Regions from separate parts of the Halomonas sp. M1 genome, predicted to be linked through region 3. Evidence: predicted binding sites of a transcription regulator. Region 3 holds the regulator's gene; each other region holds the start of a gene.
What was found. The regulator sigma-54, encoded in region 3, starts transcription at its own class of promoters, with help from an activator protein. The targets are predictions, from matches to a motif close to TGGCACNNNNNTTGCTNT.
Positions count from the first base shown of each region.

Region 1 (7,520 bases), 400 kb from region 3:
ATGCATTACGATACCTTTACTCCTAGGTTAAGTTTTTCAACGGCTTTAATAAGCGTCTCCCGCTTAGCACGTCCTTCTACCTCAGCGCCATAACGGCCCACCTCAGCGCTATCGACGCCATCTAATATCATTAATGCAGTGGTGATTTTATTGACCTGTTCAGGGGTGGTTACGCCCTTAAACGTTAGTGATTGATAAGCCATCCGCCACCCTTTTGAAAAATGAATCTATGGTCAGGCGATTGCCGAAACCTATACAAATATGCTGCACAGTACCGGTGCAGTAAGAGTGTCTAGTATGCCATAGCTGTCTTGCAATTGGCTCACGGCGCCCTCACCTAACTAAGTCGCGCTTCAGTTTCATTCTTAAAATACAGTTTGTATGCTCTACATACATTAGCACTCTGCATCCATTATGCGCTCTACACGAAACTATTGCCGCTTAGGCATAGCTAGCTAATAGCCAGATACTAGCAACCACCTGCAATCAGGAGTTTTTATGGCGGCCGCCACTTTCCAGACCCAGCTAAATCGCAATGTACGTCTTACCCACCTTGGCGCTCTGGATGTGATAGGTGCGGATGCAGAGAAATTTCTGCAGGGTCAGACCAGCGCCCAAGTCAGTTTAGCGAATGGCCACTTTGCACCGCTAACCTGCTTTTGCACCCCAAAAGGTAGAATGCTGGCTAATGCCCAGATACTACGCTTAAGTGAAGAGCACTTCCGCTTGATAATGAGCGCTTCACTAGTCGATATGCTGGCTACACACTTAAAAAAATTCGCCGCTTTTTACCGTACAGAGTTAGTCTCCCAGCCTACACTCACCTTTGTTGGCGCCAGCGCAGACGCCCTGCCGTTAGCCAAAGCAACGGGTGTGACGCTACCTGACCTACCCGACACCCAGCACAGCAACGGCGAAACGCTTGTGCTGCGTATACCAGGCCAAGCACGCTGGCTATTTTGCCTCAAAGATAGTTCGCACCATGAACTGAGCGATGACGACCAATCGCGCAATGCGTGGCATCTTGAAGATATCCGCAATGGCATAGCATGGCTTACCGACGCACAGCAGGATCATTTCTTGCCACAGATGCTTAACTGGGAAGCCTTAGGAGGGATCAGCTTTAAAAAGGGCTGTTATACCGGCCAGGAAGTCGTCGCGCGGGCTCATTTTCGTGGCCAGGTAAAAAAACGCATGGTGCGCGCCTCAGTTCCTGCGACCACATTGCCTAGCACAGGTGATGCTTTGATAGATGCTGACGGTAAACGCGCTGGAGAAGTGGTGAGTAGCGCGTTCAGTGAAGAGCAGCACGTGGAGCTGTTAGCGGTTGTGAGCACTAAAGTTATCGAAGATGCGCCTGCTATTTTTTGGCAAGATAAATCTGTAACGCTCTGTTCGCTACCTTATGCTCTTGAGCGCTTAGATCCGGAACAATTAGCCGTTAACTTGAATGCATAACAGCCTGATAATCATTTAAGCCTTAATAATTAACAAGCCCAAACAGTCGCGCTGCATTCGCGCTACTTAGTGCCGCGACCTCCTCCACCGTTTGGTTGCGTAGCGATGCGACGGCTTTACAAACGCCTGCCACTCGACAAGGTTCATTACGTTGGCCCTGATACCCGCTAAGGGGCATATCAGGGCTATCCGTTTCCAGCACAAAGCCATCATCTGGTAACTGACTAACCACGCGACGCAATCGCTGGGCACGCTCAAAGGTAACGCTGCCCCCCAAGCCTAGCGTATAGCCAAGCTGCAAAAACGTATCAGCCTGTTGGTAAGACCCCGCAAATGCATGAATCAAACCACCCCTTGGCAACGCAAGCTCGCGCAAACGTTTGCTGACGGTGTCGTTCGCTTTGACACAGTGTACTACCACCGGCAGTGCATACTGTTTGGCGAGCCGCAACTGGGCGTCAAAATAGCGCCACTGCTCATCTAAGGTATTTGTAAAACGCCCGTCGATGCCGCACTCACCGACAGCGACGAAATGCTTATTTTCCGCAATCTGTTGCTCCAGAGCATCAAGATCCTGCTCCTGGTGCTCGGCGATAAAATAGGGATGTAAGCCTAGACACAGGCTGACATCCGAGCGTTCCCCTAGCTTAAGCACATTGGGCCAGCGAGTTCGTGTGGTACCCGGCACCACAAAATGGCCCACACCCACCGCTTTGGCCGCATTGATAACATCGAGGCGATCATCATCAAACGCGGCAAAATCGAGGTGGCAGTGGGCATCTATCAACATAGGCAGTGAGCTTAATGCTCGCGAGTCGGCTGGAAGCGGATGTCGGGCCAACGCTCCTGGGTCATCTGCAAGTTAACCCGGGTTGGCGCAATGTAGGTAAGATACCCCCCCCCATCGATTGCCAAATTGGTACTGGCCTTGCGCTTGAACTCCTCCAGCATCTTGGCATCTTCACAATATACCCAGCGCGCCGTTTGCACGTTGACGCCTTCATACAGGCAGTCAACTTTGTACTCTTCCTTCAACCGGTGGGCGACCACGTCAAACTGGAGCGTACCTACCGCACCCAAAATTAAGTCATTATTGTCCATCGGCATAAATACTTGAGTAGCCCCCTCTTCTGAAAGCTGCTGAAGCCCCTTCTGCAGTGCCTTCATTTTCAATGGGTCTTTTAAGCGCACACGCTTAAATAGCTCCGGGGCAAAGTGAGGAATGCCGGTAAAGCGCATATCTTCACCCACCGTAAAGGTATCGCCGATCTGAATAGTGCCATGGTTGTGTAAACCAATAATATCGCCCGGCCACGCCTCTTCTACCTGCGAGCGATCCGAGGCCATAAAGGTCAACGCATCGGCAATTTTCACATCCTTACCAATACGCACATGGCGCATTTTCATGTTTTTCTCATACTTTCCCGAACATACGCGCAAGAAGGCAATGCGGTCTCGGTGATTCGGGTCCATGTTGGCCTGAATTTTAAAGACAAAACCGGTAAAGCGCTCATCGTGAGCGGTCACTTCACGCGTATCGGTATTGCGGGGTTGGGGCGCCGGGGCATGCTCTACAAAGCCATCCAACATTTCGCGTACGCCAAAGTTCCCCATGGCAGTACCAAAATAAACGGGTGATAACTCGCCGCGGCGGTAAGCCTCAAGGTCAAACTCATGGGACGCACCGCGTACTAACTCAACCTCCATACGCAGTTCTTCTGCTTGCTCTTCACCCAACACAGCATCCACTTCAGGGTTATCTAACCCTTCAATACGCTTATCGTCAGGAATGCGACTACCCTGACCTTGTGTATACAGATGAACGACGTCGTTATAGAGGTGATACACCCCTTTGAAATGCCGTCCCATGCCAATTGGCCAGGTCATCGGCGCACACTGAATGTTTAATACGGTTTCTACTTCATCCATCACCTCAATGGGGTCGCGGATATCACGGTCCATCTTATTGATGAACGTCAGGATAGGCGTAGTGCGCAGACGACACACCTCCATCAGCTTGATGGTGCGATCCTCAACCCCTTTTGCGCCATCAATCACCATTAACGCTGAATCGACCGCTGTCAGCGTGCGGTAAGTATCTTCGGAGAAGTCTTCATGCCCTGGCGTATCTAGCAGGTTTACAATACGCCCACCATAGGGGAACTGCATCACCGAGGTGGTTACCGAGATACCCCGCTCCTGCTCCATCTTCATCCAGTCAGAAGTAGCATGACGGTCATTGCGCTTACTCTTCACCGAGCCAGCCATCTGGATAGCGTTCCCAAACAGCAGCAGCTTTTCAGTGATAGTTGTTTTACCCGCGTCAGGGTGTGAAATGATAGCAAAGGTACGGCGCAGTTCAGCTTCGCGCGCTATGTTAGCGTCAGACATTAGGCTCTCTGAAAGATGGTGCAATATTCAATCCGGGGAAGCGCGTACAACAGCGGCGCTTGAGTGGGCATATGGTAACGCAACTAGGCTATAACGGCATACCACGAGGTGACGCCCATGTATCTCAAGCAAAAACAACGCACAAAAAAACGCCGGATAACCGACGTTTGAAATAGTACATTCCAAAAAAGCGACTGCTTACGCGAGGCCTCTTTGAAAGTTCTTTTTGATAGCTTTTTACGATAGCTCTTTGCAAAACATCTATGCGAATGTATTGACCTGAGTACCTAGGCTACCCTCTTGCGCAAGATCCGGCTCAGCACCCGCAGTTGATGATGCCAGAACCTCTGTTACTTGGTTAGCCTGATCCTCAAGTGCCTCTCTAAAAACTTGCATTTGAGCTTGCTCAGCGGTTTGCGCTTGGTTCATGTACAGAGCGGTGCTTACTGCATTGCTTGCGGCAACATCCATATTTCACCTCACATTTCAAAAAATACGCTTCAAGCGTAGCAAATCCGAGACCTTCACACCAAATTTCTCATCACCTAGGTTCAGACATCTCATCCGATAGGTCGCTTTCTAGGGCAGCTTTAATACCCTCTGCCGTGCTAATTAAAAACGGTCTGCGCGGAACGGCGCCATATCGATAGCCGTTGGCTTATTTTCCATCATATCGGCAAGCAACTGTCCTGTGGCTGGCCCCAACGTAAACCCTTGGTGGCCATGGCCAAATGCCAACCACAGCCCTGGGTGACGCGGTGCTGGGCCAATCACCGGCTTCATATCCGGCAAGCATGGGCGTGCGCCTTTCCAAGCAGCTGCGTCGCGCCGCTCGCCAAGCGGAAAAACGGTGCGAGCCACTTTTTCGGCGGCACCCAACTGCTGCTCATGAGCCGGCGACTCAAGTCGATCAAGCTCTGCGCCTGTCGTCAGCCTCACGCCCGCGTTCATAGGCGCCAGCAAATAGCCCACCTCTGCGTCCATCAGCCAGTAATTAAGCTTAGCATTGGGTTGCGTTGCATAGTGCATGTGGTAACCACGCTTAACAAAGGTCGGGAAGTGATAACCCAATTTTTTCATCCACTCACCTGCCCACGGCCCAAGCGCCACGACAACCTCATCGGCTTCTAACGTTTCAGCAGCAGTATCGACTTTCCAACCCTCTCCTTCTTGCTGGAAACCATTAATATCGGTTTGCAAGATTCGTCCGCCTTGCTCAACAAACGAAGCAGCGTATGCAGCTACTAGCCCACCCGGATCGGCAACTGTCCATGGATCGAGCCAATGAATAGCCCCGATAATATCACTGCTTAAATCCGGCTCTTTCGCAGTCAGAGCAGCACGATCTAACACCGCAAACTGCACGTTATATAGCGCTCGCGCCTCTTCTGCCTCTTTCACACGTTTGGCAAGCTTTTCAGGCGTACGATAAATTTCCAACCACCCTTCACGGCGAACTAAATGATCCGCGCCAGCGGCTTCAATCATTGGCCCATGGGTCTCTAAGCAGAGCTCAATCAATGAAGCCCACTCAGGAATAATTTTCTTATAAAGCCGCGAAGATGAGTGGTGCCAGTAGCTCAGCAAAGGTGATGCTGCGTTAAACATGCCCGCCGGGCGATAACGAATATCCACACGGTTATTCGGCAATACGCTGAGAATCGTCTTCATGTCCCGAGGAAAGGGGTAAGGCCTAACTGCTTCCCGCTGAATAATGCCCGCATTACCAAAGGAGGTTTCACGGCCAGGCTGGCTGCGATCGACGAGTGTCACCTGGTGACCACGCTGCTGTAAGTGCCATGCAATGCTGACGCCTACCATTCCTGCCCCTAACACCACCGATTGACGCGCCATTTTGATGCACTCCTTTCTTAACAATGATTGCGCATATAAGCCCAGGTAGCTGCGCAAGTAACTTATTGAAAAATATCACTATCTGACAAGCTTTAACACAGTCATAAAAACTGTTTTTTAGTGTATTTTTAGATATTCATGTCGCAAAAAACACAAATACGGATGACTTTACTAAACGCGGCACAACAATTGCTTAATATCTATCAGCACCACGGTTACCCATCTATCAGTGTGCGTAACGAAAAGGTCTATCAGGGCTTGATGAAGCGGGCCTGACAGCTAGTAGCACCATAGCAGTGCTGAATACGCACCAATACTGCACAAGGGTTTGCCAATGTCTTACGGTTTTGACACTACGTTAATCGATACGCTTTGGGTGTTGTGGGCAGCCGCATTAGTTTTCGTTATGCAAGCGGGGTTTTTGTGCCTTGAAGCTGGCACAACACGAACTAAAAATGCCATCAACGTCGCCATGAAAAACTTAGCGGACTTTGCCATCGCCGTAAGTGTGTTTTGGCTTGCTGGTTTTGGGATGATGTTTGGAGCCTCCCACTCAGGCTGGATTGGCACATCATTGTTTGGCTGGGATCTTGAATCGGCAAACAGCTGGCTGATAACGGTCTTTATTTTTCAAGCCATGTTTTGTGCCACGGCAGCGACTATCGTGGCGGGGGCTGTGGCTGAGCGAATGACATTTATCGGCTACCTATGGACGGCCTTTTGGATCGCTTTGCTTATCTATCCCATATTTGGCCACTGGGCATGGGGCGGCCTACTAGGCGGATCACCTGGATGGCTAGCAGCACTAGGCTTCGTCGATTTCGCAGGTGCAACAGTAGTTCACAGTGTCGGTGGGTGGGTGGCGCTAGCCGCCGTATTAGTTATTGGCCCAAGGCATGGGCGCTTCCAGCCTGATAAACCGCCCGCCACGTTTCCTGCAGGAAATCTGCCGCTCGCGATGCTTGGTGCCCTGTTCATGATTTTAGGCTGGTTTGGCTTTAATGGAGGAAGCACTTTAACGCTTAGCAGTGCAGTACCCAGCATTCTCGCCAATACCCTACTGGGTGCTGTAGGCGGAGTCTTATCAGCCATGCTAGTGGGCTGGCGCATACGACGCTATGCCGATGTGATGTACGCAATTAACGGCGCAATAGCAGGGCTAGTGGCAGTAACTGCAGGGGTACACGTCCTTTCACTATCAGCCGCATTTTTACTTGGCAGTGTCAGCGGCGTTCTTATGGTTCTTTCGAGCGAGTGGCTGTTAAAGCGCCGCATTGACGATGCAGTGGGCGCAATACCTGCCCACCTAGTGGCGGGCGTTTGGGGAACATTAGCACTTCCCTGGTTTGCCGATATGAGTACTTTAGGCACCGCGCTGAGCCGAACAGACCAATTTGGAATCCAATTGATCGGCGTGATGGTTTGTGGTGCATGGAGCTTTGGCATCGCCTGGCTGCTCTTCAGCGTAACACAGCGCTTTTTACCCCTGCGTGTCTCTGAAGACGCTGAAAAAATGGGTCTTAACTTGGCAGAGCATGGCGCAAAAAATGAGCTTCACCAGCTCCTTGAGCATATGCGACAACACGAGCGGCAGGGTGATATGCACCAACGCATAGACGCCGACCCGTTTACTGAAGTAGGCGAGATTGCCGCTGGCTACAACCGGGTTTCCGCCGCCCTTGAGCGCGCCGTAGGCCATACGCAAGTGATGCTCCGCAACTTACGCGATGGTGTGATCACATGGCAGTCTGACGGCACTCTAACCGGCCTAAACCCCGGCGCAGAAGCTTTATTTGGGGTAAACGCTCAACAGCTAG
Region 1 covers NZ_CP121119.1:507,975-515,494, forward strand. Annotated here, with positions in the region: gene P8S54_RS02285 (OsmC family protein) at 1-6, opposite strand, end outside; gene P8S54_RS02290 (hypothetical protein) at 6-203, opposite strand; gene P8S54_RS02295 (folate-binding protein) at 499-1,458, shown strand; gene P8S54_RS02300 (TatD family hydrolase) at 1,481-2,248, opposite strand; gene P8S54_RS02305 (peptide chain release factor 3) at 2,260-3,849, opposite strand; gene P8S54_RS02310 (hypothetical protein) at 4,111-4,320, opposite strand; gene P8S54_RS02315 (FAD-dependent oxidoreductase) at 4,462-5,703, opposite strand; gene amt (ammonium transporter) at 6,038-7,520, shown strand, end outside.
Region 1: a site for sigma-54 is predicted at 5,882-5,899, ahead of amt (ammonium transporter). Genes of this name have one in related genera too.

Region 2 (7,520 bases), 1.0 Mb from region 3:
CCAGCACGACGTAAAACCCCACCCGGTTCGGCCATCAGCGGAAAAATATGTCCTGGCTGTACGATATCGGTCGGCTTGGCGTGGGGGGCTGCAGCCGCTTGCACGGTGCGAGCACGATCTGCCGCAGAGATGCCCGTTGTGACGCCTTCTGTTGCCTCGATAGAGAGCGTAAATTTAGTCCCGAAACCGGAACCATTGTCCCGCACCATGAGCGGCAGATTAAGCTGCTCGCAACGCTCGCGGGTCATGGGCATGCAGATAAGGCCACACGCATAACGCGCCATGAAGTTGATATGCTCGGCCTGGACTTTTTCGGCCGCCATGATGATATCACCTTCGTTTTCGCGATCCTCATCATCCATGAGAATCACCATTTTGCCCTGGCGAATGTCTTCCACCAGCTCAGCGATAGGGGATAGCCCCTCAGAAGAGAAGTGCGCCATGGAATCTCCAAAATAAAGTGGTCGCATTGCATGCGATTTCGCGCGTCAGGGTACCTTGCTATGCATTCTTGCGCTAGTCAGTATCAGGTTCGGCAATAATGTGCCAGTCACGCCCAACCGCGCGTATCTCTTTAATCGTCAGCCGCTTTTGGTCTGCCATGCGGGTTAACCCCGGCAGGGCAAACAGCGGCCTGGCTTCACCACCGAGCAGCGTGGGGGCGACAAATAACTGCAGTTCGTTAACTAAATTGGCATCTAACAGCGCGCCAGCCAGCGTTGCGCCTGTTTCCACCAGCAGCTCATTAACCTGCTCATTATCGGCTAGCCAGTGCAGCATGTCAGCCAGGGCAATGCGCCCCCCTTGGTCGGCAGGAAACACCACTATTTCCGCGCCCGCCGCTTCTAACTTTTGGCGTTTCGCTTCACTGTGCTGCTCGGTGGTAATCAACAGCGTGCGTCCTGGCTCGCGCAAACAAGCGGCGGCCAGCGGCAAGCGGAGCCGGGAGTCTAAAATAACGCGCAGCGGTTGGCGTTTAACCACCTCATCGGCATTCGCCAGCGCCAGCTGGTCGGCCCGCAAGGTTAGCCGTGAATCGTCCATAATCAACGACTCAACGCCACTTAAAATAGCGCTGGAACGCGCCCGCAACCGCTGTACCTGACTACGCGCTTCGGGGCCGGTAATCCATTGGGACTCACCTGACCCCATCGCCGTACGCCCATCAAGGCTCATCGCCATTTTAAGCCGCACAAAAGGCCGCTTATGCTGCATACGGGAAATAAAACCAGGGTTTAGCGCCCGTGCATCCGCTTCCAAAAGGCCTACATCAACGGTCACCCCATCGGCTTGTAGCCGCTTAATACCTTGCCCACTTACCTGTGGATTGGGGTCGACCATCGCGACAACCACACGGGAGACCTTGGCCTCTGCCAACGCCACCGCGCATGGCCCAGTGCGGCCGGTATGGGAGCAAGGTTCCAGCGTAACGTATGCGGTTGCCCCGCGGGCTAAGCCAGCCGCTGCGTTTAGTGCGTGTATTTCAGCGTGAGGGCCGCCGGCGCTGATGTGAAAGCCTTCGCCGACCACTCGCCCCTCATCGCTTTCATCATAGCGGACGATAACGCAGCCCACGCGGGGGTTTGGGTCGGTGGTATAAAGCCCTTGCTTGGCGAGCTGAAGCGCCCGCGCCATGTACTTATGATCTTGTAAAGAGAACGCAGCGTGGCGTGGCTCAGCGCCCATTACTGCTTACCGCCATTAGGGTGAGTGGCCACCGATCGCTCTTGATCAGGCTCCTGGGAAAGCCGGTCTATTTCAGCGCGAAATTCGTCTAAATCCTGAAATTTACGGTACACCGAGGCAAAACGAATATAGGCAACTTGGTCTAAATTGCTTAACGCCTGCATAACAGCCTCGCCAATCTCTCGGGCGTTAACTTCTCGGTCCCCTTTGGCGCGCAGCGATTGACGAATACGCTCAACCGCCGCCTCAATCGCTTCGGCACTTACGGGACGTTTCTCCAGCGCGCGCAGCATTCCTGCCCGTAATTTGGCTTCGTTAAAACTCTCCCGAGATCCGTCAGACTTCACCACTCGGGGCATGATGAGCTCGGCGGTTTCATACGTCGTAAAGCGCTCATGGCAGCTGGCACACTGGCGACGCCGACGCACCTGGTCACCCTCTGCTACCAGCCGAGAATCGGACACTCGAGTATCATTAGCACCACAAAAAGGGCAATGCATGGCAGTCAACCTATTATCAGTACGTGCAGATTATCAGTACGTGCAGCTAACAGCACAAAAAAGCATATTTATTCAACGCGGCGTTAACCTAGCATTGTAACGATTTGGCACACAAGCTGCAGCGTTTGTCGCACGTTGTTTAGGAGAGCGCCCGCATGACCCCTTTCGAGCAGACGGTACATCACTATTTAACGCACCTTTACGGCCCGCGGGCAGGCGAGGTTCAGCGGCGCTTAGAGCAGCATCTTGCGCATTTTCGACCTAGGCTACCAGCGGCGCTGCAGACAGCAACAGCCGCCCCCGACGCACCAACATGGAGCGAGAAAGACCAGTGGGTGATCAGTTACGGCGACACAATTGTCGCTGAAGACGCCCCTCCCCTTGCGGTGCTGAGTGAATTTCTCCAACGCTACCTGGGCGAGCGGATTAGCGGGGTGCACGTATTGCCCTTTTTCCCCTGGAGCAGCGATGACGGCTTCTCAGTGATCCATTACCGGGAAGTAGAGCCGACGCTGGGCGACTGGACACATATTCGCGAGCTGGCCAGCCACTATGACCTGATGGCAGATTTGGTGCTTAACCATGTTTCACGGGAATCGCTCTGGTTTGTGGACTACTTAGCCGGCAGCCTACCCGGGCGGGACTACTTTATTGAAGTAGACCCGGAAACCGATGTTACCCAAGTGACACGTCCACGCAGCAGCCCGCTTTTAGTGCCCGTTTCTACGCGGCGGGGAACCCGCCACCTGTGGGCAACTTTCTCGGAAGATCAAATCGACTTAAATTTTGAGAATCCCGATGTATTACTCGAGTTTGTCGGTATCCTGCTTTTTTATCTTCAGCAAGGCGTGCGCATTATTCGCTTAGATGCAGTGGCATTTTTATGGAAGCGTCTGGGCACGTCCTGCATTCACCTACCGGAAACCCATACGGTAGTGCGCTTGTTGCGAGCCATTGTGGACGAAATAGCCCCCGGCACCCTGCTGATTACCGAAACCAACGTGCCTCATGCAGAAAATATCAGCTATTTTGGCTTAGAGCGTTTGCCCGAGGGGGCACCCGACGAAGCCCATATGGTGTATCAGTTCGCCCTGCCGCCACTGCTGTTGCACACATTAACCCGAGGTGAAGCATCCACTCTCCAACACTGGCTCGCCAACCTGCCAGTGCTGCCCAAGCAGTGCACCTACTTAAACTTTACTGCCAGCCATGATGGTATTGGCGTACGCCCGCTGGAAGGTCTGCTGCGTGACCATGAGCGAGATGCCCTATTGGAACTAATGCACCGCTTTGGCGGCTTCGTCAGCATGCGCAGCAACCCCGACGGCAGCGATACCCCCTATGAAATTAACATTACCTGGTTTGAAGCCATGCGTGGCACGCGGCGGGGGCCAGATCCATGGCAAATTGCCCGTTTTATATGTAGCCAAGCCATTATGCTGAGCCTACAGGGCATTCCTGCGCTCTACCTGCATACGCTGACCGGCACGCTGAATGACGTAGAAGGCGTGGAACGCAGCGGGCGTCTTCGCTCAATTAATCGGCGGCGCTGGAAGCGTGATGAGCTGGCACTGCTGCTTGAAAACCCCTCTACACCCACCCATAAAGTTTTCAATACGCTTAACCACTTGCTGGAACTGCGCCGCAGCGAGCCCTGCTTCCATCCGCATGCTGCTCAGCGTGTGCTGCCAAGCCCGCCTGACTTATTAGCGGTTGAGCGTGGCCCGCTTAGCGACGGCCGTCGTTTGCTAGCACTCTTCAACGTTACCGACACACAGCTTCCACTAGAGCGCGCGGGTGAAGCGGTTAACCAGGCGCTCAGCCTACATGATTGGCAAGACTTGAATCCCAATAGCCAAGGAGAGGAAAAAGCCGCTTTATCCCCTTATGCGGTACGCTGGCTGGCGGCTATTAACTGACCAAGGCCAATTGATAAAACACAACCAGCACTTGGATAGAAATCTTCAAGCTTGCATTGCGGCATAACGTCTCAGTGCAGAAAAACATAATCGCCAAATAATCACGCAGTGACACACTGTGGCACGGATCATTACTAAGGATTGTAGTTAATTATGCTGCAGCAAAGCATTGCGATTGGCCCTATGGGGTTTAGCCTTCATCAACTCGTCATTGGGTTAGCCTTTTTGCTCGCGCTTCTGGCGGGGGCACTCATCGGCCAGCGACACCGCGTCGCAGTGAGCGATACGCTATTTACCGTGCTGTTTGTCGCGATTATTGCCGCACGGGGCGTTTTTGTTATTCGCTATTGGGGAGAGTACGACAGTCTTCTAGCCCGCCTGGACATTCGCGACGGTGGCTTTGATATTTTGGGAGGGCTCGTTGCTGCGCTAGGCTACGCGGGCTGGGCGCTGTGGCGCTCCCCCCGCCAGCGCATCCCGCTTAGCGGTGCGTTAATGGTGGGCGGTCTCACCTGGGGCCTAATTGTTGGAGGGTCGACCCTGATTGAGCAGCAGTCCCGTCCTTTACCTGACATTGCTTTAACCACTCAGGAAGGCATCACGACCAGTCTTCCCCACTTTGCACAGCAAGAGCAGCAGCCAATGGTGGTGAATCTCTGGGCAAGTTGGTGCCCTCCCTGCATCCGTGAAATGCCCGTGTTTGAGCAAGCCCAACAAGCTGAACAGGACATTACCTTTGTGTTTGTAAACCAAGGGGAAAGCGCCCAGCAAATAGCGTCATTTATGAACCAACATGCGTTTTCGTTGGAAAATGTTTGGCAAGATCCAGCCAATGCTCTGGGTCAAGCTACTGGCGCCCATGCCATGCCCACCACGCTTTACTACAATGCCGAAGGCCAACTGGTGAACACCCACTTCGGTGAGCTTTCCCGCGCCACCCTAGAACAAGGGTTAGAGCGTTTAAGATAGCGTTTTTCAGCGCCACGATGCTGAACATTAATTAAGGATACGGTTATGCAACGTTTTACTCTTTCCCATTTAAGGCTTCCCTCCCTAGGCCGCTTTGTGATGTTAGCGGGCCTTGGCGCTGCCCCGCTAAGCTATGCCGAAGACCTTCCCGCGCCGGTTCAGGCGTTGAGCAATCAGGGGTTAACGATTCACGGTCAGTTCGAGGCACCCGGCGGAATTCGAGGCTATGGCGCCAGCGTACAGGGCCAGGACATGGCGATCTACTTAACACCCGATGGTGAGCACGCGATTGTCGGTACGTTAATGGATAGCGACGGTAACGACCTCACCGAAGCCCAGCTTGATGAGCACGTCCGTGTTCCTTTGGAAGCTGAAACGTGGCAACTGCTGGAAGAGAGCCACTGGATACAGGATGGCGACACCGCAGCACCACGCATTATTTACACGTTTACAGATGCCAACTGCCCGTACTGCCATCAGCTTTGGGAGCAAGCACGCCCGTGGGTAGAGGCAGGTAAAGTCCAACTGCGCCATATTATGGTCGGCATTTTAGCCACCAACAGCCCTGCATTAGCGGCCACAATGCTAGGCGCAGACGACCCCAGCGCCGCGCTTAATGCGCACAGTAAAGGTACGCGCGTCAGCGCCAGCGCTCAGCCACGAGATATTGAAGAGCAGGTCTATGCCAATAATCAGCTGTTTGAAGAGCTAGGCTTGTACGCCACGCCTACCAGCGCTTTTCAGCGCGAAACAGAGAGCGGCAGCATTCGTATTGACCGCATTCAAGGAATGCCTAGCGAAGAACGCCTGATTGAGATGATGGGCAGCGAAGCCCCCTAACAGATGAACAAGTAGGGGCAGCTACTTGGCTGCCCCTACTTACAATGCATGTTACTGCGATGCGTATTACTAGGATGATCACTGTGCTTGATGGCTTACTCGTCGGCAAGCTGCTCAAAGCGAGGCATACCTACATTCCAAGGGATAACGTCGCCTTTCTCGCCCATATTCCCGTGATCGCCCAATACATGGCCGTCGTGCTCGCGGGTTTGCCCATAAAGCGAGCTATTATGGAAGGTGGGGCCAAAGCGCTCTAATGTTTCGGCCACATCGCCCGTATAGCGCGGGTCTTGGGGCCGCTCTTGGCTGCTCATGTAGTACGCGATGTCCCATGCGTCTTGCTCATTAAGCGAGCGAGGCTGCCCAAGCGGCATATTGTTGTAGATAAAGCCTGCGGCCGTATCGACCCGCACCAAGCCTGCCCCCCAGTTGTTCGAGCCATCGCCCCACGGCGCGGGGAATACGTACTCACCGTTCTCATAATGCCCCGAACCATCGTCGCGGTGGCAAATGGCACACTGCTCCTGATAGGCCGCTTCGCCCCGGGCGTAATCGGGCTCCTGTTCCGGCTCATCCGGCGCAGGGAAACCGCGCCCATAAATTGGCTGGCTGGGGTACATGGGCGCCCCTTTCGCTAACCACTGGTGGTAAGCACTTAGCGCCAGCATCTCATCACTACCGTATTCAGGCGGTGTGCCATTCATCGAGTAAGCAAAGCAGCCTGCAATACGCTCTTCAAGGTTGTTGACGTGCTGATTTTTACCTCGAAAATCCGGCAAGGTGATGGCAGCGGCCCACACGGGGGCACTAAATGGCTGGCGACCTTCACCTAAGTGGCAGCTAGAACAGTTCATGTCGTTATAAACATACTCATCACGCAGCTGCTGGGTATCGGTAAATAGCTCGTAGCCGTAGCGAATGACTTTTTTCAGCTCGGGATGAATATCCGCAGCGTCAAGGTCTTCCATGGTAGGCGGCACATGCACAAGCTCCCCTTCTTGAGGGGCTGGAAAGCCAAGCTCAACCAAACCTTGGTAAGGCGCTTCATCTGCCTGGGTGGCACCACTATCAGCAAAAGCGTTAATGACTAACCCTGTCGCTAACGAACTACCGACTAGCGCTAACACGAGACGCTTTTTATGAAACATCATTGCGCTGCCTCCCCTGCTGAATTAACCGGTTGCTCACTGACCGTTTGCGTGGCGTACCATGCGGATACCGCCTGGATATCCTCCTCGCTCATGCGCTTGGCAATGGCGCCCATTAAGTTTTGCGGGTCGTTGCTGCGCTCATCATTCTTCCAAGCAAGCAGCTGACTACTGATGTAACCCGCATGCTGGCTGGTAATAGCTGGAAAATCACTTCCTGCGCCATTTCCCCCTGGGCCATGGCAACTTTTACACGACACGATATACGCATCCCAATCGCCGCGCTCGGCCAATTGCTGGCCACGGGCTAGCACCGCTTCGCTAGCGCTCTCGCCACCCTGGGCAGGCGTAATAGGCATTTGGCTGTAGTAAGCCGCCACATCGGCAATCTGCTCGTCACTGAGCATATTGGCAAACGGCATCATCGAGGCGTTTTGTCGGCGCCCCTCTTTAAAATC
Region 2 covers NZ_CP121119.1:3,643,991-3,651,510, reverse strand. Annotated here, with positions in the region: gene ribBA (bifunctional 3,4-dihydroxy-2-butanone-4-phosphate synthase/GTP cyclohydrolase II) at 1-443, opposite strand, end outside; gene ribD (bifunctional diaminohydroxyphosphoribosylaminopyrimidine deaminase/5-amino-6-(5-phosphoribosylamino)uracil reductase RibD) at 517-1,686, opposite strand; gene nrdR (transcriptional regulator NrdR) at 1,686-2,186, opposite strand; gene P8S54_RS16720 (sugar phosphorylase) at 2,342-4,105, shown strand; gene P8S54_RS16715 (TlpA family protein disulfide reductase) at 4,259-5,074, shown strand; gene dsbG (thiol:disulfide interchange protein DsbG) at 5,174-5,914, shown strand; gene P8S54_RS16705 (c-type cytochrome) at 6,010-7,065, opposite strand; gene P8S54_RS16700 (c-type cytochrome) at 7,062-7,520, opposite strand, start outside.
Region 2: a site for sigma-54 is predicted at 2,292-2,309, ahead of P8S54_RS16720 (sugar phosphorylase). Genes of this name have one in related genera too.

Region 3 (7,520 bases):
CCGCGAAGCCCAACGGCCTGAAGCTTGAGCAACACAAGGTCACGAATCATCGCATCAGGTAAGTCCGTATGAACCCGCAGAGGAAACGCAACGTTTTCAAACACATCAAGATCAGAAAAAAGCGCGCCACTTTGAAATAGCATGCCCATCCGTTTACGCAGCGCGAACAGGGCCTTGCGTGACAAACGATGGACATCCTGACCATCAATCAAAACTCGACCCCGGTCTGGCGTCAGCTGGCCGCCAATAAGCTTAAGCAGCGTTGTTTTACCTGTGCCGCTTGGCCCCATGATAGCCGTCACCTTCCCCCGCAGGATCGTCATGTTGATCCCCCGGAAAATATCGAGATCGCCCCGAGAGAAGTACAAATCTTCAATTTCTATGAAGGGAACATCTGTCATAGGCTGATTGACCTTCATTGTCGCCTCGCCGTAGCGGGTTAGTATAGGATCACCGCACACCGCTTAGTGTAGAATTCATCGCTAAAGAAACAGTGTTTTCTAAATATTATCGAACATCGTATCCTAACACTATCTTTAGTAACAGCGTGCAGTAACAGCACCTCTCGTTGTCACTATCTCAGGCCACTGCAACGGATCCTGCCGCTTTTTTAAGCGGCTAAGCGACGAAGCGCTTTACCTATAAAGCGCAACGAGATGTTATTCTTACCTATTCATTTTTGAACGCTAACGAGACTATCAACATCATGCGCCAGCCACCCTCTACACCCAGCCAGCTGCGTGAAAGTGCGCTGCGCACCCTGCAAATTGAGCAAGCCGCTATTGGGGGCCTGCAGGCGAAGCTTGACGAAGGCTTCGATCATGCCTGTCAATTGATTCTTGCCTGCCAAGGCCGGGTAGTGGTCACCGGCATGGGGAAATCTGGCCACATTGCTGGCAAGTTAGCCGCTACCCTTGCCAGTACTGGAACACCTGCTTTTTTTGTCCACCCAGGGGAAGCTAGCCACGGTGACCTTGGCATGATTACCCGTGCCGATGTGGTATTAGCGCTATCGAACTCTGGCGAAACGGCCGAAGTAACCGCTCTTTTACCGCTACTTAAAAGACTCGGCACCCCCCTGGTAAGCATGACCGGCCGCCCCGGCTCCACGCTGGCTAAACATGCTGATGCCCACCTGGACAGTGGTGTTGAGCGAGAAGCTTGCCCGCTCGACCTTGCGCCTACCAGTTCGACTACCGCAGCGCTAGCGCTAGGAGATGCACTTGCCGTCGCACTTTTAGAAGCTCGCGGCTTCACCGCTGAAGACTTTGCCCTCTCTCACCCTGGCGGCAGCTTAGGCAAACGTTTGCTACTGCGTGTTAAAGACGTCATGCATGACGGTGCTCGCCTTCCCCAAGTTGCGCTGGGTAGCCCACTTCGGGATGCCCTGTTGGAAATCACCCGGCAAGGCCTTGGCTTCACCTGTGTCGTCGATAGCGATGGACGCTTAGCCGGCGTGTATACCGATGGCGACCTACGCCGCACCCTTGATCAATTTCATGACCTGCGAGAGGTGTGTGTTGACGATGTCATGACACGGCCTGGGAAACGTATTGGGCCTGATGTGCTTGCTGCAGAAGCTGTTCGGATCATGGAAGATAGCCGTATCACTGCGCTTGCCGTGGTCGATGAACAGCAGCGACCTATCGGCGCTTTACATATGCATGATCTTTTGATTAGCGGCGTTATCTGAAAACTATTGAACACTTACAAGGAGGCTCTATGGCCCTACCTGATGCTCTACTTGATCGCATTCGTCGTGTACGTCTACTCGCTCTTGATGTCGACGGCATATTGACAGATGGCCGGCTCTACTTCCAAGCGGATGGCATTGAGATTAAGGCGTTTCACACCCAGGACGGCCACGGCCTAAAGCTATTAAAACGCGTTGGTATTCATGTGGCGCTGATTACCGGCCGAGACTCTACCATGGTCAGTCAACGCGCCGCGTCTCTGGGCATTACCCATGTCCATCAAGGCTGTGAAGACAAGCTCGCCACACTCAAAGACCTTTGCAAGCGCCTTGACATCACTTTAGAGCAAGTTGCCTACTGCGGCGACGACTTACCGGATTTGGCCCCTATCAAGCGCTCTGGAGTAGGCATTACCGTTCCCAATGCACCCGACTACATGCACACCCACGCGGATTGGATCACCGATCGCCTTGGTGGCCACGGCGCGGTTCGTGAGATCTGCGATACGCTGCTCATGTCCCAAGGCCACTGGGATGCCGTGATGGACACCTATCTACACAGGCATTCGTAATGACTCGGCGGGTTAAAAAGCGCGTCTGGCTAACCGGGGTTGTGGTTGCCCTGGGCACCCTGCTGGTATGGATAGACCCCCGCGGCCCGCAAGACATCGCTCCAGACCCAGATGCTCAAGCCGATGAGCCTGGCCATGTGCTAGAAAACGCTGAAATCACTCTGTTTGGCGAAACGGGTGCTATTCAACAGTCGCTGGTCACGCCCTATTTAGTTCATACCCCCCAGCGGGCCATGACGCAAGCCACCTCGCCCCGAGTAACACTATTTGATGGTGAACAGCGAGAGTGGCTAGCTACCGCCAACGCAGGCACGCTCAATACGGACACACACGCGCTGACATTAACCGGCGCAGCCAGACTATTGGCACCGGATGAAGGCTGGCAGTTGGATACAGAGTTATTACACTATAACGGCATGACACGCCATGCATGGAGCGACGTGCCGGTACTTCTGCAGCAACCGCCACAGCGGATCAGCGCTTCACGCATGGATGTGTGGCTTGACACTAGCCAGGTTCGCTTAACCGATAATGTGCGCGGCATCCACCCGCCCGCCCCCCAGACGCCTTAGGAGTCGCTATGAAAGTTTTAATCTGCACCGCGCTTTTAGCCCTAGCGGTGCCGCTCTCAGCGGCTGCCCAAACAACGCAAGCGCCGGTTGAAGTTGAAGCAGACCGCTTAGATCTTGATCAGCTCGCTGGCACGGCAGTCTATAGCGGCAATGTTAATATTCGCCAGGGTGAGATGCAGCTTCGCGGGGAGCGTGTCGAAATTCAGCGCAATGATGCTGGCGAACTTGCCCGCGCAATCGCCACGGGTGAGCGCGCTTACCTACGGAACCAGCTAGACGGTGAAACAACACCCATGGAAGGCTGGGCACGTCGCATTATCTATCATGTCGCCGAACGCCGGGTTGAGCTCATCGATCAGGCAGAGCTTACCCAACGAGGTGATCGTTTCCAGGGGGGGCGCTTGGAATACTTCATTGACCGAGAGGTCGTGCAGGCCCGCTCAGAAGTCGACGGAAGCGAATCACAGCGTATTCGCATGACCCTACAGCCCGCGCAATAGGGAGTTCATTTGTGACAACCCCCAGCACCACAGCAACTAACGAAACTGCTCCGGTAAAAACGCTCTATGCTCATCACCTGGCTAAAAGCTATAAGCGTCGCCGGGTGGTGAAAGATATTAACCTAGAGATTACCCAAGGCAGCGTTGTGGGGCTACTCGGCCCGAACGGAGCGGGTAAAACCACCTCGTTTTATATGATCGTTGGGTTGGTTAAGTCTGACGCAGGCAGCGTCGGTATTGATGATCTAGACCTCACCCGCGCACCCATGCATGAACGGGCTATTGCAGGCATTGGCTACCTGCCCCAGGAAGCCTCTATTTTTCGTAAGCTTTCGGTCGCCGACAACATCATGGCAATACTTGAAACTCGAAAGGAGCTTGACCGTAGCGCCCGTGAACAGCGTCTAGAGTCGCTACTTGAAGACTTCCACATTACCCATATCCGCGACAACCTGGGCATGAGCCTATCCGGTGGCGAGCGTCGGCGCGTTGAAATTGCCCGCTCACTGGCAACCGAGCCTGTGTTTATTCTGCTAGATGAACCGTTCGCAGGCGTAGACCCTATTTCAGTGGGTGATATCAAAACGATTATACGCGCGCTCAAACAGCGACATATCGGTGTCCTCATCACCGACCATAACGTACGAGACACGCTCGATATCTGCGATATCGCCTATATCGTTGGCGATGGCCAAATCATTGCTAGCGGCGACCCACAGTCTATCCTCGATAACCAGAAGGTGCGCGACGTCTATCTCGGGGCTGATTTCCGCCTATAAACAGGCGCCTACCGACTAATTACTTTTAATGGCATGCTTATTGCACTTGCACCTGAGGATAACTCGCACTAGGGTGGAGCTTTCTGATTAACGAGTGGTTCTCAGATGGTCATGAAAGCTTCTCTTCAACTGCGTATCGGCACACAGCTGACCATGACACCTCAGCTGCAGCAGGCAATTGCGCTGCTCCAGCTCTCAACACTCGACCTGCGGCAAGAAATTCAGCAAGCGCTCGACGCTAACCCAATGCTGGAACAAGAGGATGAATTTGGCGAGCAGGCGGTCACCGAGACGCCGGAAGCAGAATGGGCTGAAAGTATCCCTAGTGAGCTTTCTGTGGATAGTGACTGGTCCGACACCTACCAAGATATGGGCAGCACGGGCGGTAGCAGCGAAGGGCCTGATTTTGAGCGCCAGGCAGCAGGACAAAGCCTGCACGGTCACCTGCTTTGGCAACTTGCCATGACCGACTTCACGCTACGTGAGCACACTATTGCCGAAAGCTTGATCGATGCCCTCGATGCCAATGGCTACATCACTCAGCCGCTTAACGACATCCGCGAAGGCTTAAAAGCTCAGGGCCTGGACGGCCTAAGCCAGCGTGAAGTAGAGAACACCCTGTTGCGCTTGCAGCAGTTTGAGCCCACCGGGGTCTTCGCGCGGGACTTACGCGAGTGCCTAATGCTTCAGCTAGCCACGCTCCCCGAGGAGACGCCGCTTTTAGTACCTGCCAAACGGCTGGTGCGTCAATTTCTTGAGGCACTCGGCAAAGACGATATACGGCTGCTTAAACGACGCTTGAGCCTGGATGATGAACAACTCGATGATGTTATTCGCCTCATTCGCAGCCTTGACCCGCGCCCCGGCAGTGCCTACGGCGACAGCGATGATAGCTATATAACCCCAGATTTGGTCGTGCGGCACGATAATGAAGGCTGGCACCTGGAACTTAATCCAGAAGCGTTGCCCCGGCTACGCATTCAGCCTGACTACGCAAGCTTGATAAAGCGTGCTGATAAAAGCCAAGATAACCAGTTCCTTAAAGAGCACCTTCAAGAAGCCCGCTGGCTAATTAAAAGCCTTTCGAGCCGAAATGATACGCTGCTGCGAGTGGGTCGAGAAATTATCGCGCGCCAGATTGGCTTTTTAGAGCATGGTGAAGAGTCGATGAAACCGTTAATTTTAGCGGACATAGCCGAAGCCGTGGAGATGCATGAGTCCACCATCTCCCGGGTGACCACTCAAAAGTATATTCATACGCCCCGAGGAGTATTTGAACTCAAGTATTTCTTTTCCAGCCAGGTCAGCGGCCAAGATGGTGGCGACAGCCACTCCAGCACCGCTATCCGCGCGCGGATTAAGAAGTTGGTGCAAGATGAGCCACCGGGCAAGCCGCTTTCCGACAGCCGTTTGGTGACGCTCTTGGAAGCAGGCGGAATTAGTGTTGCAAGGCGCACAGTCGCCAAATATCGAGAGTCAATGGGCATTCCCTCTTCAAGTGAACGGCGCCGTTTACGTTAGCGAACAAGGAAACACCGCTATAGGGCTTTGCAACAGCGTAAAAAGGGTTACAATCGAAGTACAGTCCCATGGATAAGGAGCACGTCAATGCAAGTAAATATCACTGGTCATCATGTAGATCTGACTGACGCCTTGCGTGACTACGTAAATGAAAAACTAGCGCGCGTTGAGCGCCACTACGACAACATTACGACAGTACAAGTGACCTTATCTGTTGAGAAAGAGCGACAGCAAGCTGCCTGCACTCTGCACGCAGCCGGGGCTGATCTTCACGCCGAAGCATTAGATAATGACATGTACGCCGCTATTGATGCTTTAGCGGATAAGATCGATCGTCAACTCGTTAAACACAAGGAAAAAGCACAAGCTCGCGCCCAAGGCGCTGGTGTGCGTTAATTCAATGACGTTGGAAACCATACTCCCCCCGGAGCGCGTGCTATACGACGTGCCCGGGGGCAGCAAAAAAAGGGTGCTGGAGTTTTTCAGCACCTTTATTGCCCAAAACACCCCTAGCCTGGATAGCCAGGAAGTCTTTAGCCGTTTAATTGGTCGCGAACGCCTGGGAAGTACTGGTATAGGTAATGGCGTTGCCATTCCCCATGCTCGAAGCCCCCACTGCATCGCCCCTATTGCCGGCTTTTTAAAGCTTGCCGAGCCAGTCGATTTCGATGCCATTGATGGCGACCCTGTCGATCTGGTGTTTGTCTTGTTGGTGCCGGAAGAAGCTGACGACACGCACTTAGCATTACTTGGGCAAGTTGCCACCATCATGAACGAGGCTGATACGCGACAACAGCTTCGGAAAAGTACTAGCCAGCGTGAACTTCTTGAGCTTATCACCTCAAAAATCCGTGAAAAATCGGCGCACTAAGCGTCTACCTCGACGCTAGCCGCTACCTTTCTTCATTTTAAGCCTCATTAATTTTTTGGCAGCCCAAGAGAAACTCTATGCAATTGGTGATCATTAGCGGCCGTTCTGGGTCCGGTAAATCTATCGCCTTACAAGCGTTAGAAGATCTTGGCTACTACGCCATCGACAACTTACCCGCGATGCTGCTTGGCTCTTTAGTAGATGAGCTGCGTGTTCAGGGTGGGCGTACCCATTTAGCGGTAAGCATTGATGCCCGTAACCTGCCAGCAGCTCTTGAGCGCCTGCCAACGCTACTTGAAGAGCTCAATCAGCGGCAGATTCGTTTCCAGGTAATTTACCTGACCACCGATGCAAGAATTTTATTAGAGCGCTACTCCGCTACACGTCGTCGACATCCGCTAACTCGCGATAGCGACATGACGCTTGAGGAAGCCATTAACAAAGAAGAAGAAACGCTGCTTGAGATACGCGACCTTGCTGATCTCATGATCGACACTTCACGGCTTTCGGTGCACGACTTACGTCGCCGTATTACCGATCAAGTCGCCCATCAGCATAGCGACCAGCTAACCCTCACCTTTGAGTCATTTGGCTACAAGCGGGGCGTACCCCTAGATGCCGATATTGTGTTTGATGTGCGCTGCTTACCTAACCCCTACTGGGACCCAACGCTACGTCAGTACACTGGCAGAGACGCTAACATTGTGGCTTTTCTCAGCAGCTACCCCATTGTCGATGCGATGAGCAACGACATTTACAGCTGGTTAGAGAAGTGGCTGCCGGCTTACCAAAACAGCCAGAGAAGCTATATGACCATTGCAATCGGTTGTACCGGCGGCCAGCACCGCTCTGTTTACATGGTGGAGGAACTCGCGCAACGGCTCGTAAAACACATAGGGGAAGTACAGCTAAGGCATCGAGAACTGGGACTTCAGTACACTCTCAGTGAACAACCGGCGCAACCATCACCTTCAGAACCAGTCGAACCTGAGTAGCTTTAACACCTTAGATG
Region 3 covers NZ_CP121119.1:908,236-915,755, forward strand. Annotated here, with positions in the region: gene P8S54_RS04130 (ATP-binding cassette domain-containing protein) at 1-401, opposite strand, end outside; gene P8S54_RS04135 (KpsF/GutQ family sugar-phosphate isomerase) at 707-1,693, shown strand; gene P8S54_RS04140 (HAD hydrolase family protein) at 1,723-2,265, shown strand; gene lptC (LPS export ABC transporter periplasmic protein LptC) at 2,265-2,837, shown strand; gene lptA (lipopolysaccharide transport periplasmic protein LptA) at 2,846-3,337, shown strand; gene lptB (LPS export ABC transporter ATP-binding protein) at 3,349-4,116, shown strand; gene P8S54_RS04160 (RNA polymerase factor sigma-54) at 4,222-5,637, shown strand; gene raiA (ribosome-associated translation inhibitor RaiA) at 5,725-6,033, shown strand; gene ptsN (PTS IIA-like nitrogen regulatory protein PtsN) at 6,038-6,508, shown strand; gene rapZ (RNase adapter RapZ) at 6,586-7,503, shown strand.

Region 4 (7,520 bases), 1.1 Mb from region 3:
CAATGCTGGTGATGGAGTTAATGGTGTTGATCAGCGAGACTGCATCCGCGCCGCCACGTAGCGCCGCCTGGGCACCTACACGAATATCGGTAATATTGGGGGTGAGTTTCACAATCACCGGCTTGGAGTAGTGCTTCTTACACCAGTAGGTGACTTTTTCGATCAGGTCCGGGTTTTGGCCCACTGCCGCGCCCATGCCGCGTTCCGGCATGCCGTGGGGGCAGCCGAGGTTAAGCTCGATACCGTCGGCACCGGTAGCTTCCACTAGCGGTAAAATGTACGCCCAGGCCTCCTCATTGCAGGGCACCATGATGGAGACGATCAGCGCGCGGTCGGGCCAATCCTTTTTCACTTGGGTGATCTCTTGAAGATTGATCTCCAGTGAACGGTCGGTAATCAGCTCGATATTGTTAAAGCCGATGACCTCGCGGTTTTTGCCATAATGGGCCGAATAACGTGAGGAAACGTTCACCGCCGGCGGCTCTTCGCCGAGGGTTTTCCATACCACGCCGCCCCAGCCCGCTTCATAGGCGCGTACCACGTTATAGGCTTTATCCGTTGGCGGGGCCGAGGCCAGCCAGAACGGGTTGGGGGCTTTAATGCCCGCAAAGTTAACCGATAGATCAACGCCATTAACCACGCTGTCGCCGCTATTTTTCTTGCCAGGTGGGGTAAACGGTAAGGTGCTCATGCGGCCTCCTGCTTGGCGGTAAGTGCTTGATGAATGGCGTGGGCGGCCAGCTTGCCGTGCTGCACGGCCTGTACGGTCAGGTCTTGGCCGGGTTGAACGCAGTCGCCCCCGGCGTAAACGTTGGGCATTGAGGTTTGGAACATCTCATTGACGTGGATGCGCTCGCCGTCGCGGGCCAGCTCGCTGGCCGTGGCATCACGCAGGCTCGTCGCGTCAAAGCCTTGGCCAATGGCTTTGAAAATCGCATCAGCAGCAATTTCAAACGTCTCGCCCGTGGGTGCTAAGCGTCCTGCTTGCTCAGAAGTGTTGGCAAAACGCATGCCTGCCACTTGCTCTTGCTCATTCAGCAGTATCTCATCGGGCTGCGCCCAGGTGACCATGCGCACGCCGTTGGCCTTAGCGATCTCTTGTTCGTGATCGGTAGCGGACATCGCGTCTACGCCACGGCGGTACACGAGGGTTACTTCGCTGGCGCCTAAGCGGGCCATTTGAGTGGCCATATCAATCGCGGTGTTACCAGCGCCAATCACGATGCAGCGCTTAGCGACCGCAAGAGTGCCCAAGTCATCGGCTTGGCGCAGGGTTTTGATGTAATCCACCGCAGGCATCAGGCCAGGAGCATCTTCCCCAGTGAGCCCTAACGCTCGGCTGGCACCAAGCCCCAGGCCCAGGAAAACGCTGTCATACTGCTGGTGCAGGGTGTCGAGGGTCAGGTTATCGCCCAGACGCTGGCCGTACTGGATGTCGATGCCACCGATTTCGAGCAAAAACTCGACTTCCTTGCGGGCGAAGTCGTCGGTCATTTTGTAGCGGGCAATACCGTACTCGTTGAGACCACCAGGCTTCTGCTCGGCCTCAAATATCGTTACTTGGTGGCCTAACATGGCGAGGCGATGGGCGCAGGAAAGCCCGGCAGGACCCGCCCCCACCACAGCAATATGGCGGCCAGTGGTAGCGGCGCGTTTGAACGGGTGGCCCTCAAACTGCATATTGTCGGTGGCGTGGCGCTGTAATAAACCGATGAGCACCGGCTGACACTCAGCATCATGGTTACGCACACAGCTGCGTTCGCAGAGGATTTCGGTGGGGCACACGCGGGCACAGCTGCCGCCCAGAATGTTGGCCTCCAGAATGGTTTCAGCCGCGCCGTTGATGTTGCTTTCACTGATTTGGCGGATAAAACTGGGAATGTCGATTTCCGACGGGCATGCCTCCACACAGGGCGCGTCATAGCAGTAAAGGCAGCGCTGGCTTTCGATGATGGCTTGGCGCGGCGTCAGCGGTGGGTGCAGGTCGCTAAAGTTATGCTTCAGCGTCGCTGGGTCGTAGGTGCCGACCTCTTTTGCGCTGGGTAAATGATCAAGTGAATGGGTCACGGTTTTTCTCCATTGCTCTGTTCTTTCAGGGGCAGGGCTTTAGCGCGTTACCGCAACGGGCGCATTTAGCTCAGCGCGTTTGGCCAGTAGCTCGAAGACGCCGGGGTAGGCGGGGCGCGCTAAGTAGCGGCCTGCACCCCGCTCGGCGTGTAGCTCGCCGTCGCGCCATGTCCACTTGCCTTGGCTGATGGTGTGGCGGGCGATGCCGCGCACCGTTTTGCCCTCAAAGATATTGAAGTCGACGTTCTGGTGGTGGGTTTTGGCAGAAATCGTCCGCGTACCGTTCGGGTCCCAGACCACAATGTCGGCATCGGAGCCGACCTGAATCGCGCCTTTGCGCGGGTAGAGATTAAAAATTTTGGCGGTATTGGTGGAGGTCACGGCGACAAACTCCTGGGGCGAGAGCTTGCCGGTATTGACGCCTTCATCCCACAGCACGGCGAGACGATCTTCCACCCCGGCGGTGCCGTTGGGAATCTTGGTAAAGTCATCTTTACCGGCGGCTTTCTGCTCTTCGCAGAAGCAGCAGTGGTCGGTGGCGGTGGTTTGCAAATTGCCGGATTGCAGGCCATGCCAGAGCGCTTCTTGATGGCCTTTGGGGCGGAAGGGCGGGCTCATCACGTGGGCGGCGGCGGTGGCCCAGTCCGGGTGCTGGTACACGCTGTCGTCAATTACCAAGTGACCTGCTAAGCACTCGCCAAACACCGGGTGGCCCTGCTGGCGGGCGTAGGCGATTTCATCTACGGCGTCTTTAGTAGAAACGTGCACCAAGTAGACCGGCGCGCCTAAGGTGCTGGCAATGCGAATGGCCCGGCTGGCGGCTTCGCCTTCCACCTGAGGTGGGCGGGAAAGTGGGTGGGCTTCTGGCCCGGTAATGCCTTGAGCCAGCAGCTTCTGCTGCATGTGGTAGACCAGCTCGCCGTTTTCCGCGTGCACCGTGGGGATGGCTCCCAGCTCCAGGCAGCGCGAAAAGCTCTCCACCAGAATGTCGTCGGTGGCCATGATCGCGCCCTTGTAGGCCATAAAGTGCTTGAAGCTGTTAACCCCGTGCTCGCGCACTAAGGTGCCCATCTCCTCTTTAACGCTCTCGTCCCACCAGGTAATCGCTACGTGAAAGGCGAAATCGGTGGCGGCTTTTTCTGCCCAGCCCTGCCAGGTTTCAAAGGCTTCGAGTAGGGACTGACCGGGGCTGGGAATCACGAAATCGATAATAGTGGTGGTGCCGCCCGCCATGGCTGCAGCGGTGCCGGTGTAGAAGTCTTCGCTGGCGACGGCGCCCATAAACGGCATCTGCATATGGGTGTGGGGGTCAATGCCGCCGGGCATCACCAGCTGGTCGCTGGCATCAACGATTTCGCAGCCTTCAGGCACGTCTAAATCGGTACCAATGGCGTGGATTTTACCATCGACACACAGCACGTCGGCGCGGTAGGTATCGGCGTGGGTGACGACGGTGCCGCCCTTGATTAATAAGCTCATGGTTTGCTCCTTAAAAAAATCTATGTAACAGGGCTTATTCGCCGTCGGTCAGGCGGGTGTAGGTCTCGGGGCGGCGGTCACGGAAGAACTGCCAGTTGTTGCGCACCTCACGCACCATGTCCAAATCGATCTCGTGTACCAGCAGTTCGTCTTCGGTTTCGCTGGCCTGGGCTTCGATTTTGCCGCGGGGGTTAACGATGTAGCTGGAGCCGTAAAAGTCGCCGATGTTCCATGGGGCCTCAGTACCCACGCGGTTAATAGCGGCAATAAAGCAGCCATTGGCGGCGGCGGAAGCGGGCTGCTCAAGTTCCCACAGGTATTGGGAAAGCCCCGCTACGGTGGCGGATGGGTTGAAAATCACTTCAGCACCGTTGAGTGCCAGTGCTCGCCAGCCCTCGGGGAAGTGGCGGTCATAGCAGATATAAACGCCAATTTTGCCGTAAGCAGTATCGAACACCGGCCAGTTGGATTGACCCGGTTTGAAAAAGTATTTCTCCCAAAAACCGGCCACTTGGGGAATATGGGTTTTGTGGTATTTGCCTAGGTAACTGCCGTCGGCATCGAACACAGCGGCGGTGTTGTAGTAAACGCCGGTCTCGGTCTCTTCATAGATAGGAACGATGATCACCATGCGGTGCTTGGCGGCCAGCTTCTGCATCATCTGGCAAGTGGGGCCTTCTGGCACTCGCTCAGCGGCGGCGTACCACTTTTCATCCTGGCTTGGGCAAAAATAGGGTTGGTTAAATACTTCTTGAAAACAGAGTACCTGCACGCCTTGTTCGGCGGCCTGCTCAATCATTGGCAGGTGCGCTTCGTTCATGGCATCGCGAATTGCGGCAGGGTCTAGGTCAGTAGTGGTTTTAAGGCTCATTTGAATTAAGCCAATTTTCATTTTCTGCATATTACAGCCCTCTCTTTTCATACGCGCCAACCGCATGCGGGCGCATGGGTTCGTTACCGGTTAAGTGGAGAGTTAGTGTTTAACTCCTACCAAGTACGATGGCTGCGTGGCGTGCAGTGGCGCTGCCCTTCGCTTTTTTATATAGCGTGAGAGGCTAGCGATTATTGTTATTTCCTAAAGTTGTCATATTTGACAGCTTTTTGAACATAGACTGTTATGTGGTGTGTTTTCAAGATTTTTTTGAGTTTTATTTAACTCTTTGATTTGTTAAATTTTTTATAGCGATTATGACTTTTTTTACTAAATTGGTGAAAGCATGCACGTTAATGGTGTGTTTTTTAAATTCATAAAAAATAAGAGGTTAATAAATTTTTGGCGGATTTTTTTAATTTTAACAGCATCTTTTTGGTGCGATTTTTTATGGAAGAACTACGCTGATTAGTGGTTTGTAAAGCCACAAGGCGAATAATAACAATCACGCTAACAGGTTCTGTATGTCTGTCGGATAAGTCAGCTTCTTGATCAATAAGTTAATGGCATTGTCGTTGTTTTAGGCACGCTTATTGCTCTGCATAAGACTGATACCGTGAATGTAACGGGCAACAGCGCTGCTGAGGAGAATAAAATGACTGGCTCAACCTCCCAAATGGTGGATAGAGAGGGATTAATTGAACTTGATGTAGGTAAAGACGTACGCGATAGCCCACGCTTTAACGAGGATATTGCCCCCACAAAGGCGGCTGAAAGAACCTGGAGCAAATGGAATATTGGTGCGCTGTGGGTAGGTATGTCGATCTGTGTGCCGACCTATACGTTAGGCGGTGTGCTAACCGCCTATTTTGGCTTAAGCGTGGGAGAGGCGCTATTTGCCATTCTCTTGGCCAATATCATCGTGTTGATTCCTCTTACCTTAAACGCTTTTCCTGGCACGAAATTTGGCATTCCCTTTCCCGTCGTACTGCGCTCATCGTTTGGTATTTTAGGCTCTAACGTGCCGTGTTTAGTACGGGCGTTAGTAGGCTGTGGCTGGTTTGGTATCCAAACCATGTTTGGCGGTCTCGCTATTCACCTGCTGCTCTCTGCGTTAATTCCTGCCTGGGCAGCCTTGGGTGGCATTGGTGAAGTGATCGGCTTTTTTGTCTTTGGGGCGATGAATCTGTATGTGGTGATTCGTGGCGCTGAATCGATCAAATGGCTGGAAACACTGGCCGCACCGTTACTGTTGGCGGTGGGGATTGGGCTTATGATGTGGGCATGGCCGCATATGTCGATGACAGAGCTGCTGGCTCAGCCGCCATCGCGCCCTGAAGGTGCGTCGGTTTATGGTTACTTCTTTGCTGGCTTAACCGCTATGGTAGGTTTTTGGGCCACGTTGTCGCTGAATATTCCCGACTTCAGCCGTTTCGCGAAAAGCCAAAAAGACCAAATTGTAGGGCAAGTGATGGGCTTGCCGCTGACCATGTTCTTTTTTGCCTCTTTGGGTGTTGTGCTCACCGCTGCATCTGAGACGCTAGTGGGTCAAACTGTTGCTGACCCCGTGCGCCTGATCGGCTATATCGACAGCCCCTTCTGGGTGGTGTTAGCCATGTTATTTATCATCATCGCCACCATTTCCACGAATACAGCCTCCAATATTGTTTCACCGACGAATGACTTCCAGAACATAGCGCCTAAATTTATCAATCAGACCCGCGGTGTGTTGATGACCGGGGCGGTTGGTGTGGTGCTTATGGGCTATGACCTGTTGCAAAAGGCCGGGGTGATTACCCAGGGGGTGTCGTTGGAGCAAATGTACTCTAACTGGCTGCTGGGCTACTCCAGTCTTCTGGGGCCGATAGCGGGTATTATGGCAGTTGATTATTTTCTGATTAAAAAGCAGCGTCTAGACGTGCCCAGCCTCTATATGGATAACCATGCGTATCCTGCGGTGAATGTAGCGGGATTTATCGCTTTCGGTGTGCCTGTGGCGCTGACGTTGCTTTCACTATTAACCGGCACCATGAACTGGTTCTATGACTACGGCTGGTTTACTGGCTCAGCGTTGGGCGCGATTGTTTATTATGTTGCAAGCCAAGCGTTAGCCACCTCATCTCAGGTGGGCCCTACGCCGCTAGACGCAAGTGAAGCGGTAAAACAGCCATAAGACGTTACTAACGCTTGATCAGCAAAGACAGCGCTCGGCCTTTGGCTGGGCGTTGTCGGTTTAGTCTGGCTGTTTGAGAAAGCTTAAAAATGCATTAACCACTCGGTTGGGACGGCGGTCGCGGCGGGTGATTAACACAAAGGGCGTAAGATAGTGTTGGGTGGCTGCATGGAGCGTGCGCATTTTGCCCGCTGCAACCCATTGGGCGGCAACGTGTTCCGGTAAAAAGCCGATAAAGCGTCCGGTGAGAATCAAAAAGGCAGCGCCTTCGCGGTCGGAGGCCGACGCCTGTGGGTTAAGCGTGTCGTGGGCTATACGCGCATCGCTGGGCAGTGGGTAGCGAGGGGTGATGGCTGGCGCATGGGCAATCTCTGCAGCGCTTATGGCGTCGTCAGGCTGTTCATAAAGCGGATGATCGGCTGAGCAGTAAAGGTAGGAGGGCTCATCATAAAGTAGGCGAGTTTCCAAGCTGGTGGGCAGGTTCACCGCAGGCACCACGCCAACCTGTAAGTGGCCGTCCATTACTCCGCGGATGACCGCATCCGAAGGCTCCATGTGAATATTAACCGTAACGCTGTGATGGGGGGCGGTCAGCTCCGCCAGTGCATGGGTAACGTGCATGTCGGGCAGCGTTACTAAGTTGTCGGTAATGCCGATATTCAGCTCGCCTTTGATGCTGTGGTGCAGGGAGTTAACGTCGCTTTTAAACGTCTCCAGCGCCGTCAGAAGCGTCAGGCCTGCCTGATAAATCTCTTTGCCCTCTTCGGTTAAGCTGAACCCTCCGCGCCCGCGCTGGCAGAGTGAAAAGCCTAAACGGCCTTCTAGGTCGTTCATGTGCTGGCTAATGGCTGAGCGGCTAATCCCCAGGGCAGTTTCGGCCGAGGTAAAGCCGCCGCACTCCACCACGGTTTTAAAAATACGCACCAAGCG
Region 4 covers NZ_CP121119.1:1,968,161-1,975,680, reverse strand. Annotated here, with positions in the region: gene preA (NAD-dependent dihydropyrimidine dehydrogenase subunit PreA) at 1-691, opposite strand, end outside; gene P8S54_RS09000 (NAD(P)-dependent oxidoreductase) at 688-2,067, opposite strand; gene hydA (dihydropyrimidinase) at 2,107-3,546, opposite strand; gene P8S54_RS08990 (nitrilase-related carbon-nitrogen hydrolase) at 3,581-4,447, opposite strand; gene P8S54_RS08985 (NCS1 family nucleobase:cation symporter-1) at 5,073-6,590, shown strand; gene P8S54_RS08980 (LysR family transcriptional regulator) at 6,651-7,520, opposite strand, start outside.
Region 4: a site for sigma-54 is predicted at 5,000-5,017, ahead of P8S54_RS08985 (NCS1 family nucleobase:cation symporter-1). Genes of this name have one in related genera too.